Regions from separate parts of the Dorea sp. genome, predicted to be linked through region 3. Evidence: riboswitches for the same ligand, from Rfam matches in the RefSeq annotation. Region 3 holds a riboswitch; each other region holds the start of a gene.

Region 1 (4,207 bases), on a different contig from region 3:
AAGGATTTGAGCGTATAAATATTGCGTGTCCACGAGAAATTTTAAAACAGGCATTGACACAACTGGTTAATGCGGTGCATGATAGATAAGTGAGAATATGTTAAAGAAGGGAATTTTTCATGAAGAATCCACTGCACTATCAATTTTCCGAATATGACTGCGGACCAACAACGATGCAAAATGCAATCAGCTATTTATTTGAGAGGGAGGAGATCCCGCCGGAGATACTTAGAAATATTATGCTATATTGTCTGGACTGCTATAGTTCTGACGGTAATCCGGGTGAAAGCGGGACTTCCTGTGCGGCAATGATGTTCTTAAGTAACTGGCTGAACAGTATGGGCAATATCGATAAACTGGCTGTTTCCAGCAAATATCTGTCCGGGAAATCCGTCTATATCGGAAATGAAAGTTATGTGAACGATGCACTAAAACGCGGAGGTGCCGTGGTTTTACGTCTGTATACAGATGAATGGCATTACGTACTTTTAACCGGAGTGGAAGGTGAGAATGTACGGATGTTTGATCCTTATTATTGTGACCAGGATTATGAACAGAAGGATATCATAAGAGTTCTGGATCAGCCGACCTGTTGCAACCGGATCGTTCCATGGAAGTATTTTAATAAGACAGCACTTAACATGTATTCCCTAGGACCGTACGATGGGAGAGAAGCTGTGGTCTTATTTAATGAAAAGACCAGGCTTACGGAGGAAGAGACCATCGAATACTTTATTTAGAGGTGAAAGTTTGAAATGAACGAAGAAATCAAAAGCGAAATCCAGAAACTGAAAAAAGAAAAAGATGCTGTTATCCTGGCACATTATTATGTAGATGGGGAAGTACAGGAGATTGCAGATTATGTAGGAGACTCTTATTATCTTGCAGAGATCGCAACAAAAGTGCCGGAAAGCACAATCATTTTCTGCGGTGTATCTTTCATGGGAGAAAGTGCGAAAATCTTAAACCCTGAGAAGAGAGTCGTAATGGCAGACGGTCATGCAGACTGTCCGATGGCACATATGGTAGATGTGGACAAGATCAGAGAAGTAAGAAAAGAATATCCGGATGTATCCGTAGTCTGTTATGTGAACTCGACTGCAGAGATCAAAGCAGAATCCGACGTCTGTGTAACATCATCCAATGCACTGAAGATTGTAAAGAATCTTCCGAATAAAGATATCTTCTTTATCCCAGATGAGAACCTTGGCCGTTATGTGGCAAGCCAGCTTCCTGAGAAACACTTTATCTTCAATGATGGATTCTGCCACGTACATAAGAGCATCCATAAAGAAGAACTTCAGAAAGCCAAAGAAGCACATCCGGAAGCACTTGTACTGACACATCCGGAATGTACGGGAGATATTCTGGAATTATCCGATTTTATCGGAAGCACATCACAGATCATCGATTATGCGACAAAGTCAGATAATAATACATTTATCATCTGTACCGAGATGGGTGTGTTCTATGAACTGCACCAGAAGAATCCAGAGAAGAAGTTCTACTCTGTAGGACACAGACAGTTCTGTCCGAATATGAAGATGGTACGTCTGGAAGGTGTAAAAGAAGCACTCGAGACTATGCAGCCGGAGGTCAATCTCGGTGAAGAGATGCGCCAGAAAGCAGCACTTCCACTGGAGAAGATGCTGAAGCTGGCAGCACAATAAGCCAGGGTAAGCCAGGGGGACGGGACAAGGGGTTTTTTTAGTGTCCCGGTGGCCCAAGTAAGAAGAAAAATTTGATTACACAATTGGATTACACATAGAAAGACTTCGTATCTAACAGGGGATACGAAGTCTTTTTTAACGGAATACAGTTGAATTGTTCAAAACCGACAGTAGAGCGTTGGGAGAGAAGTGAAGACGTTATCCGCGGACCAATTGTTCTATTTCTTAAGATGCTGCAGAAGTATCCGGAATATGAACAGGAAGTTAAAGTTCCGGAAAAAGTGTGGCCTCTCAGAATCTGGTATAAAGCGGATTATACAGGATACGAAGGACTGGCAGAGTATATGATATCGCATCTTCTGAAAAAGTCTACGTTGGCTGAACAAGAATTTGTATGTTATGACCTGGAAGAAATCAAATATGGAACGATGGTTTATAATTAATAAAGGAATATTACAAAAGAGAGGTAGTAGCGAATGAAATTTCATAGTTTGTAATTGAGATTAGAGGAAAATGTTTCGGACAATTGAAGTCGGTGGCAGGTTCTGCAGATAAGGAATTTCCGGATTTTGCAATAATATGGAAAAAGAAATAGAAATTTTACTTTACAAAGCACATATAAAGTACTAAGATAAAAGAAAAGATATCTTCAGGGCAGGGTGAAATTCCCTACCGGCGGTAAAGCCCGCGAGCCGAAAGGTATGATCCGGTGAGATTCCGGAGCCGACAGTACAGTCTGGATGAGAGAAGATGATGGTACAGTTAAGTTTTGCAATGAATGTAGTATCAAAGCTCTGAGATGGTAATCCATTTCAGAGCTTTTTGTAAAATAATATTTTAGAGAAACATTTATCAATTTTGGAAAACAAATCGTGCCCCCTGTAGATAATCTACAGGGGGTTTTTGCATAGTAAAGTATGCAAGAAAAGCTGTTCTTTTGTATATCAAAATAAGAATTGAAATAAGAATTAAAATAAGAAAGAAGGAATAGAAGTGACAGATAAAGATTACATGCTCCGGGCAATCCAGCTGGCCAAAAAAGGAGAAGGCTGGACGAATCCGAATCCAATGGTAGGTGCAGTAATTGTAAAAGATGGGAGGATCATAGGAGAAGGTTATCATAGAAAATGCGGAGAACTTCATGCAGAACGTAATGCACTCGCATCTCTTACAGAATCAGCGGAAGGCGCAACGTTGTATGTTACACTGGAACCTTGCTGCCATTATGGTAAGACTCCACCATGTACAGAAGCAATTATTGAACAAAAGATTAAAAAAGTAGTGATTGGTTCCAGAGATCCAAATCCGGAAGTAGCTGGAAAAGGTGTACGGATACTGAGAGAGGCTGGTGTTACCGTAACAGAAGATTTTATGAGAGACGAATGTGACCGCCTCAATCCGGTATTTTTCCATTATATTACAACGAAGACGCCTTATGTGGTGATGAAATATGCAATGACGCTGGATGGAAAGATTGCGACGAAAACAGGCGCATCAAAATGGATTACCGGAGAAGCAGCAAGAGCAGAAGTACAGCAGATGCGCCACCGGTATATGGGAATCATGGCCGGTATCGGAACCGTGCTTGCGGATGATCCGATGTTGAATGTCCGGGTAGAAGGTTTGAAAAGCCCGGTCAGGATTCTGTGTGACAGTAAGCTTAGAATTCCGCTTGACAGTCAGATTGTAAAAAGTGCAGGAAAGTACCGGACAATCGTAGCTTATGCGGATTTTGGAAATGACAAAGAGAAACAAGAAAAAACAGATATATTACATGCCATGGGAGTAGAGACTATCTGCTGTCCGGATGAGAATTGTCAGATAGATCTTAAGAAACTGATGCATGATCTTGGAAATGAAGGCATTGACAGTATCCTTCTGGAAGGAGGAGGAACGTTAAATGACAGTGCGTTGCGGGCAGGAATCGTAAAAGAAGTACAAGCCTTTATCGCACCAAAGATATTTGGCGGCATGAATAGTAAGACACCGGTGGAAGGCATCGGAGTTGATATTCCTTCCGAAGCAGTGAAATTAAAATATACAGATATCTGTCAGATCGGGGAGGATATTAAGATTACATGTCAGGTGTGTGAAAAAGAACAGGAGGAGTCATGTTTACAGGAATCGTAGAAGAGAAAGGAAAAGTCCGGTATATGCAGCTTAACGGAGAATCGGGAGTCCTGGCGGTGAAAGCAAAAAAAGTGCTGGAAGGTACGAAGATTGGTGACAGCATCGCAGTAAATGGAGTGTGTCTGACGGTCACATCACTTCAGCCGGATGGATTTACTGCGGATGTGATGGCAGAGACAATCCGACGGAGCAGTCTTGGAAGCTGCAAGGCCGGAAGTTATGTGAATCTGGAACGGGCAATGGCAGCAGATGGAAGATTCGGAGGGCATATTGTAAGTGGCCATATTGACGGAACCGGTGTGATACGCTCCATGATCAGGGAAGAGAATGCCATCTGGGTGTCTATTGGGACATCACAGAAGATATTACATCTGGTCGTAGAAAAAGGATCTATCTGTATAGATGGA
Region 2 (4,207 bases), on a different contig from region 3:
GAACAACGATGGCGATTATCATCATTAATATTCCACTCATAAACTATCCTCTTCTTTCTCTTTAGCATTTAGCGTTAAAAAATATATAAAAAAACGCCTTCGCTATCTTTTCAGATAACAAAGGCGGAATATTCTTCCGTGGTACCACTTTGTATTACTGCAGCTATCACTACCTACAACCACTCATTACTGTCATAATTAAACAGTCTCTTCTGTAACGTGAAGATGACGTCTCTGCTTACTTTATATTTTTCTGATATGAATCCATACACTTTCTACACATATTTCAGCGAGATGCTCCCAGGTGATATCACAAACTACCTTCTGCCGCTTCGCACCATCCGGCGGCTCTCTGAAAATCCGGATTTGATTTGTGACGTGTCCCTTTCATTGCATTTCTTATTTACTTTTTTTAGCTTACTTAATGTTTTACACTTTTTTCTTGTAAAGTGCAAGAGTGGAATTAAACATAATTTACAAAAATAGAATTCTATTTTTGTGCATTTTTTCACATTATATGATTCCGGTTATCTCTTCTACAGATTTCACAAAATAATCTGCTCCATCCAGTTCTCCCTTCTCACCATAGCCATACAGACATCCGATGAACGGACTTTTACAGGATCTGGCACATTCCAAATCCTGTCTTCTGTCTCCGATCACCAGATAAGGTCCCGGATAGTCCCGGACAATTTCCTGCACGATCTCCGTCTTAGGGCAGAATCCATACGATTCACAGTCATAAAACTGTTCAAACCATCTTTCCATCCGGAATTCTTCCCAATGTGCTTTGCGGTATGCCACTTTACAGTTGCTTAAGATCACAAGATGATATCCTCTGTTCTTCAAAGCCGTAAGCATCTCTTCCGCTCCCGGATACCACACTGCCCGGTGCTTCCTGATCTGCCTGACCATGGAATCTCCCACGATCGCACTCGCCTGATCTTTGTACCTCTGATCTAATTCCGGCAGAAATGTATCCCACATTTCTTTGCTGTTTAAGCCCAGCCATCCTGCGATCTGTGCCGTCTCTATCTTCTGTTCCTCTACAACATCCTGTTCTGTCAACCACTGATAAGCTTCCCTGAACGCCGGTTCATAGATTCCAATAGTATTATGTATCGTTCCATCATAATCAAAAATGATTGTTTTCACCATCGGCTGCACCTGATTAAAGCTGCTTCATCAGATTTACCATCTCAATTGCGGACAATGCACAGTCATATCCTTTATTTCCGGCTTTACTTCCTGCACGTGCGATAGCCTGTTCGATATTCTCTGTGGTGATCACCCCGAATAATACCGGAATTCCTGTTGCAAGTTCAACCTGTGCGATTCCTTTGGCTGATTCATTGCACACCAGATCATAGTGGGAAGTATCCCCGCGGATAACTGCTCCCACGCAGATGACTGCATCATACTTTCCGGACTGTGCCATCTTCTGTGCAGTCAGCGGAATCTCAAATGCTCCCGGTACCCAGGCAGCCGTAATGTTCTCTTCTTCTACCCCATGTCTTACCAGCCCGTCGACGGCTCCACCTAATAACTTGTTCACAATAATCTCATTGAATCTGGCAGCCACGATTCCGACTTTCATTCCCTCCGGTGCTACTACTTTTCCTTCTACTAAATTGATCTGTCTCATGATTTCTTCCTCCTATTCATTAAATCTTTTTATAATTCTATTTTCATCACTACATACGGTGTCTTTGTCGTAATATAATGAAAGAACACCGGGTTCAGACGGTCACATTCTTCCCGCATAAAATCCTGAACTACTGTAATTCCCGATTCACGCAATATCTGTGCACCTTTCCCTGCCACCTTTGGATTCGGATCCCTGGAACCAATCACCACTTTTTTGATCTTCTGTTCTATGATTGCTTCCGTACACGGCGGTGTCTTGCTCCTTTTTTTGCAAGCTGGATTGCCCGGAGCATGTATTCCCGATCCGTCATTTCTCTTCTTTCTTAGTTATAAAAAACCCCTGCAGGATACCTACAGGGGAAATGATCTGTTACATGTAACTGATAAATGATCTGTTAACCAAAAAAGCTCTGAAATGGATCACCATCTCAGAGCTCAGACACTACATTCATCTATTAAAATAACTGTACCATCATCTTCTTTCATCCAGACTATACTGTCGGCTCCGGAATCACACCGGATCATGCCTCTCGGCCCGCGGGCTTTACCGCCGGTAGGGAATCACACCCTGCCCTGAAGATTTCGTTTTTTTTATCATAATACTTTATATATCATTTGTAAAGCAAAAGTTTGGAAATGGCAAACTCCTTTTCACATTGCTTTCATCTGCCAATTTTGTTATTCTATACGTATAGATTATTGTCACCTAAAAATACGTAGAATCTAAAGGAAATCAAATTATGAAAATAGAGAAAAAAATATGGCTCTCGTTGATCGCATCTGTCTTATTTGCCGTTATCTTTTCCATCTGGATATTCAGACAGGATACTGTTCGGAACGATCTGCCTTTTGACAACACCACCTCACTGAAAACAACAAGCTCTAAAACTGACGATGCAAAAACGGAATATGTAATTCTGCCCGATGAATTCCACACGCAAAAATCCATTCTTTTCCGAACTACCCATACCGATGCGGAAGTCTGGCTGGATGGAAAACTTATTTATCAATATGGAAATGAAGAAAACGCACCAAAATTCATGAAATCACCCGGCTCCTGCTGGCATATTGTAGACATTCCGGCAAACAGTGACGCCAAGAAACTGACCGTCAAAATCATTCCTGTATATCAGGGCTATTACGGGAACCCGGTGCATCTTTTTCTGGGTACGAGGGGCGATTGTATTCTGAAGATTCTCAGCCAGAGTCTAGGAATACTGATCCTCAGTTGCGGTGTTTTATTTTTAGGATTTCTCTCTCTGGTATTGTATATTGCAGTGGTACGGAAGAAACAGGAGGATTTCTCCGAAGAAACATCTAAAATATTCCTGAATCTTGGAATCTTCTCCCTGTTGATCGCCTTATGGTCCCTGAAGCAATGTGGTTTTCTGCAGTTTTTAGTTCCGGATGGAAGAACACTGTATTTTATCGACTTCTTTACATTTTACCTCTTTCCTGTACCATTTAATTTCCTTTTGTATGATATTTGCAAAAGTAAATTCCGGAAAGGTGCCCTGTTCCTGTCTGTTTTTTATCTGATCAATATGGCTGCAGCCGTCCTTCTTCAGTGCATGGGAATTGTCGATATCTTCCTGATTCTTCCGTTCACGCATCTGATCATGTTTGTGAATGCAGCATATACGATTGGACTGATCCATTACGAAGCAAAACAGCTTGGAAACGAACTTGCCAGAAAATTCAGATACCCGATGTATCTCATTATGTGTTTTGCCTTATCGGAACTATTGGTTTATTATATCCGCAAATTCCAGCAGACATCTGTATTTCTTCCGCTTGGGACTCTGCTGTTTATCCTTATGCTGATCTGGATTCAGGTATCGCAATATTATGAGCAGTGTATCCAAAAGCAAAAACTGATCTACTTCCAGAAACTGGCTAATATAGATATGCTCACCGAAGCCATGAACCGGAATGCCTACGAAAATATGATTCGCTATCTGGACGAGCAGGAGCTGGAATTACATACAACCGGAGTTGTCTTATTAGACCTTGATAATCTGAAAGAAATTAATGATAACTTTGGCCACGAAAAGGGAGATGAAGCCTTAAAGCTTTGCTATCAGTGTATCCGTCAGGCTTTTCCATCAGAACAGAATTGTTTCCGGATCGGTGGAGACGAATTTGCTTATATTTTCCACAAAGATGAAAAAGAACTGATTGAAGATAAGATCCATAAACTGAAGTTGCTTCTAAATGAAAAGGATCAGGATCTTCCTTATTCTCTCAGTGTATCTTCCGGCTATGCCTATTATCATCCTGATACCGATATGGATTTTAAAGATATCGTAAGACGCAGTGATACTATGCTTTACCGTGAAAAACGAAGAAAAAAAATGTCACATTCTGCTTCTTCTCATCCGATGCTTTCTTCCGGAAAGCAATCTCATGCACAGGGAATCACGGATGAACTGATCACGCAGGAGAAAAAATACCAGCATATTTCACCGGCGGAATTATGCGGGATCATCGACCTGCTCAGTCCAAGTACCGATGACTATCTGTACTTTATTGATTTCCGGACCGACTTTTACTATATTGC
Region 3 (4,207 bases):
CAAGCCCCTTCGCTGTTGCTGATCCTATACGAAGCCCGGTAAACGATCCCGGTCCGCCTGCAACCGCGATTGCATCAACGGTGTTAAGATCCATCTCTGTCATCTTTACAATCTCATCCAGCATTGGAAGCAATGTCTGGGAGTGTGTCTTTTTATAATTAACTGTATATTCGGCAACGACCTGGTCGTCCATTGCCCCGTCTTCTACTACAGCTACGCTGGCAACCAGGCCTGAGCTGTCTAATGCTAATATTCGCATATCGTAATCCTCCGGTAATCGAATCCTTTTTCCAGATCCTTTTCTATTTTAATCTCTGTATAATGTTCCGGCAATATTTCCTCAATCAGATTCGCCCACTCAATCAGACTTACGCCTTCTCCATAGATATAATCTTCGTAACCGATCTCATCCATCTCTTCCACATCACCGATTCTGTACACATCAAAATGATAAAAAGGAAGTCTTCCTTCTTCGTAGATCTGCACAATAGTAAATGTCGGGCTGCTGACCGGTTCTTCTATTCCCAGTCCTTTGGCAAGTCCTTTGGTAAATATAGTCTTTCCTACTCCAAGATCTCCCACCAGTGTATACACCTGTCCAGCGCAGGCCTTTTCACCCAGCCTAAAGCCAAGATCCCATGTCTCTTTTTCGCTGTTTGTCTCTATTATCATAAGCGCTCCCTTTCTATATTTCACACTTTTTATGTTACATTGTTATTATTATTCAGTATCTTTAAGTATAACACATCTTTTTTTCTTCTGCTACTCATGTTATACTCAGAAACATAAGGTAATACATAGGATCTGCCATCGGCAGCTTCTATTGCATACTTAGGTATCATGAATAATAACACTAAAGATACCGGCTGTCTGTACATATTGTCTGACAATTACAATTCATTATTTTATCAGGAGGAATACTTATGAAATTCACTTTTTATCACAATAATATCAATGTTGCTGACCTTGATAAGTCTATTGAGTTCTACAAAAAAGCTCTTGGACTGAAAGTTACAAAAGAAACGGTTGCAGATGACGGAAGTTTTAAGCTTGTCTTCTTAGGCGATGATACTACCCCGCACAAATTAGAGCTTACATGGCTTCGTGATATGGACAGACCTTATGATCTTGGAGATAACGAGATTCATCTGGCTATGCAGACAGATGATATGGATGCGGCGTTTGCATTCCATAAGGAAATGGATTGTGTCTGTTTTGAAAATCCTGAGATGGGTATTTACTTTATCAATGATCCGGATGGGTATTGGGTGGAGATTTGTCCGGCAGAATAAATTGCTGTTTAATACATTAATTTGGGGTGGATTCCCGGTCCTTGCGTATGCGATACTTAATGTATTAAATGGAGGGCGTAACTGAGAATGCTTACCCCGGTAGTTCTTTTTATGATACTCCCGGGGTAAGCATTCACGGTTACGCCCTCCAACTATTTCATACACTATCGCCTGCCAATCACGACATGAGAAAGCGCTGGTATCCTGTTTGCAGCGTTTTTTGGCGCGATGTGTAGAAGTTCTTAGGCAGTTTGACTTTCCGTTAAAGGGACGGAGCGACACTGTTTGAGCCGAACGGCGAGTTTGGAGCGGAGTCCCTTTCGTCCTTAGGAAAGTCGGACTTCCTTAGAACTTCTGCATCGTGACATCTAGCAGCAAATAGGATACCAGCGCTTTCTCATGGACCGGGAGGCCACCATGAACTAGTGTATTAAACAGCAATCCTACGCATTCATTTTTAAGATCGGACTTATTTTTTTATAAACCAGGAACACTATCAATGACACCAATGTTCCTTTCAGCAGATTAAACGGTCCTACTGCCAGAATCACAAATGTCTTGATGTCTGTGATATGTTTGTTGACTGCTGTTCCCATTCCTACCAGCGCATCAAGTGGCATTCCGAAGGCTTTGGCGTATGCAGGGAGCAGGATGTAGGCGTTCATGAAGCATCCGACTACGGTCATGAAGACGGTTCCTGTCACCATGCCAAGCAAGGCGCCGTTTCTGGTGTGTTTTTTGCGGTATATCATTGCTGCCGGCACAACCAGGGAACATCCAATCAGGAAGTTTGCGATTTCACCGACTCCTGCTGTTAAGGTTCCGTTGATTGCAAAGTTTAATAAAATCTTGATAAATTCTATTGCAGCTCCTGCGAGCGGCCCCATTGCAAAGCTTCCGATCAGGATCGGTACTTCACTAAAGTCAATCTCGTAAAACGATGGTGCAAATGGAAGCGGGATCTCGAACAGCATCAATACGGTTGCAATTGCTGAGAGCATACCGATCTGTGCCATCGTTCTGATCTTGTTTCTGTTTCTTTCATTTTGTTTTGCCATTACTTCTGTACTCATCTTTCTTCTCCTTTAAACTTATAAATTTCTAAAGGAAGAAACTTCTTAATTCGAACCATGCGATTAGCAAATTGTCACTTGTAATTTATTTGAAATAATCCTGCATCTTAGAAAGTGGATGTACACGTTGGTATATCATCTCTCCTGTCACTTACAGCAAAAACCCCGGCACTTGAAGTACCGGGGCTATGATTTTTCAAATATTAATTCTGCAATTATCGCATCATCCTTCTCTCATCCAGACTTTACTGTCGGTTCCGGAATTTCACCAGATCGGCTGATTTTTCTGATACCTGTCCTGTTATTACTGAACAGTCATTTTTTTAAATCAGTTCGCGGACTTTACCGCCGGTTGGGAATTGCACCCTGCCCCGAAGAATCTTCTTTTCTCAGATATTATAATACAGATTACTCTCCCTCGCAACAGCTAATTAACTCCAATCACATTTATATTTGGATTGCTGTTCAAAAGGAACACCCTTCTCGCCTGAATCACTTTCTTACGCAATAAAATTCAAGCGAATAATAATTTGATTCATAACTTGAATCATTCTTATTTTGTGCTCATCTCGCGGATCAGTTTTCTGATTGGGAGTACGAATGTTGGTGATACGGATAATTCGTCGATTCCCATCTTAAGGAATGTCTCTGTCAGAGTCATGTCTGCTCCGAGTTCTCCACAGATACCAACCCAGCATCCTGCCTTGTGTCCATTTTCGATCGTCTTCTGGATCATGCGGAGTACTGCCGGATGATGTGCATCGTAGATGTTGTCAAGTTTACTGTTCTGTCTGTCGATTGCCAGTGTATACTGGGTCAGATCGTTTGTTCCGATACTGAAGAAGTCTACTTCTTCTGCCAGAAGGTCACTGATCATAACTGCTGCAGGTGTCTCGATCATGATACCCTGTTCTACATTACCATACTCGATTCCTTTTTCTGTCAGTTCTGCCTTGATAGACTCTACGATCTTCTTGATTTCTTTTACTTCATCTACAGAGATGATCATTGGATACATAATTCCGATATTACCATAAGCGCTGGCACGTAACAGTGCACGAAGCTGTGTACGGAAGATATCTCTTCTGTCTAAGCAGATACGGATTGCACGGTATCCCATAGCCGGGTTCTCTTCGTGATCCAGGTTGAAGTAATCTACCTGCTTATCTGCTCCGATATCAAGTGTACGTACGATTACTTTTTTACCTGCCATGTTCTCTGCAACTGTCTTGTATGCCTGGAACTGCGCTTCTTCATCCGGATAATTATCTGCTTCCAGATATAAGAATTCACTTCTGAACAGACCGATTCCGGCTGCATCATTGGCAAGTACACTTGCAACGTCTTTTACTCCACCGATATTGGCATATAATTTGATATGTTTTCCATCTACAGTAACGTCTTCTTTTCCTTTTAATTTCTGAAGAAGTTCTCTTGCTTTGATGTCTTCTTCCTTTTTCTCCTGCATTTTCTTAAGAGTCTCTTCATCCGGATCAATGTAGAATGTGCCTGTATAGCCATCTACAACTGCCATCTTACCATTCCACTCTTCTTTGATGTCTACTTCGATCAATGCCGGGATATTCATTGTTCTGGCAAGAATTGCTGTATGAGAGTTTGCAGATCCAAGTCTTGTTACAAATGCCAGAAGTTTTTCTTTGTCCATCTGAACTGTTTCACTTGGTGCAAGGTCTTCTGCTACTACGATTACAGGTTCGTCTCCGATTGCTCCGCCGCTTTCATTACCGCTTAAGATATTTACCATACGCTCGGAAATGTCTTTTACGTCTGCCGCTCTTGCCTTGAAGTAATCGTCTTCCATTTCAGCAAACATTTTCGCGA

Evidence for each region. Region 3 has a riboswitch for FMN ahead of ACWJAF_RS10105 (ECF transporter S component). Riboswitches for the same ligand answer to the same signal wherever they lie in the genome.
Region 1: it holds a riboswitch for FMN, as region 3 does, so the genes downstream of both, ribD (bifunctional diaminohydroxyphosphoribosylaminopyrimidine deaminase/5-amino-6-(5-phosphoribosylamino)uracil reductase RibD) here and ACWJAF_RS10105 (ECF transporter S component) in region 3, are expected to answer to the same signal.
Region 2: it holds a riboswitch for FMN, as region 3 does, so the genes downstream of both, ACWJAF_RS08765 (bifunctional diaminohydroxyphosphoribosylaminopyrimidine deaminase/5-amino-6-(5-phosphoribosylamino)uracil reductase RibD) here and ACWJAF_RS10105 (ECF transporter S component) in region 3, are expected to answer to the same signal.

What each region holds. Positions count from the first base shown of each region.
Region 1 covers NZ_CDRRQK010000022.1:17,145-21,351, reverse strand. The annotation lists gene ACWJAF_RS10450 (MalY/PatB family protein) at 1-89, shown strand, start outside; gene ACWJAF_RS10445 (peptidase C39) at 120-740, shown strand; gene nadA (quinolinate synthase NadA) at 756-1,670, shown strand; gene ACWJAF_RS10435 (hypothetical protein) at 1,820-2,113, shown strand; FMN riboswitch at 2,312-2,426, shown strand; gene ribD (bifunctional diaminohydroxyphosphoribosylaminopyrimidine deaminase/5-amino-6-(5-phosphoribosylamino)uracil reductase RibD) at 2,664-3,800, shown strand; gene ribE (riboflavin synthase) at 3,782-4,207, shown strand, end outside.
Region 2 covers NZ_CDRRQK010000016.1:56,180-60,386, forward strand. The annotation lists gene ACWJAF_RS08750 (carbon starvation CstA family protein) at 1-40, opposite strand, end outside; gene ACWJAF_RS08755 (HAD family hydrolase) at 514-1,158, opposite strand; gene ribH (6,7-dimethyl-8-ribityllumazine synthase) at 1,172-1,645, opposite strand; partial or broken gene ACWJAF_RS08765 (bifunctional diaminohydroxyphosphoribosylaminopyrimidine deaminase/5-amino-6-(5-phosphoribosylamino)uracil reductase RibD) at 1,687-1,911, opposite strand; FMN riboswitch at 2,118-2,232, opposite strand; gene ACWJAF_RS08770 (EAL domain-containing protein) at 2,388-4,207, shown strand, end outside.
Region 3 covers NZ_CDRRQK010000021.1:6,341-10,547, forward strand. The annotation lists gene tsaB (tRNA (adenosine(37)-N6)-threonylcarbamoyltransferase complex dimerization subunit type 1 TsaB) at 1-259, opposite strand, end outside; gene tsaE (tRNA (adenosine(37)-N6)-threonylcarbamoyltransferase complex ATPase subunit type 1 TsaE) at 247-672, opposite strand; gene ACWJAF_RS10100 (VOC family protein) at 924-1,292, shown strand; gene ACWJAF_RS10105 (ECF transporter S component) at 1,736-2,365, opposite strand; FMN riboswitch at 2,588-2,748, opposite strand; gene ptsP (phosphoenolpyruvate--protein phosphotransferase) at 2,919-4,207, opposite strand, start outside.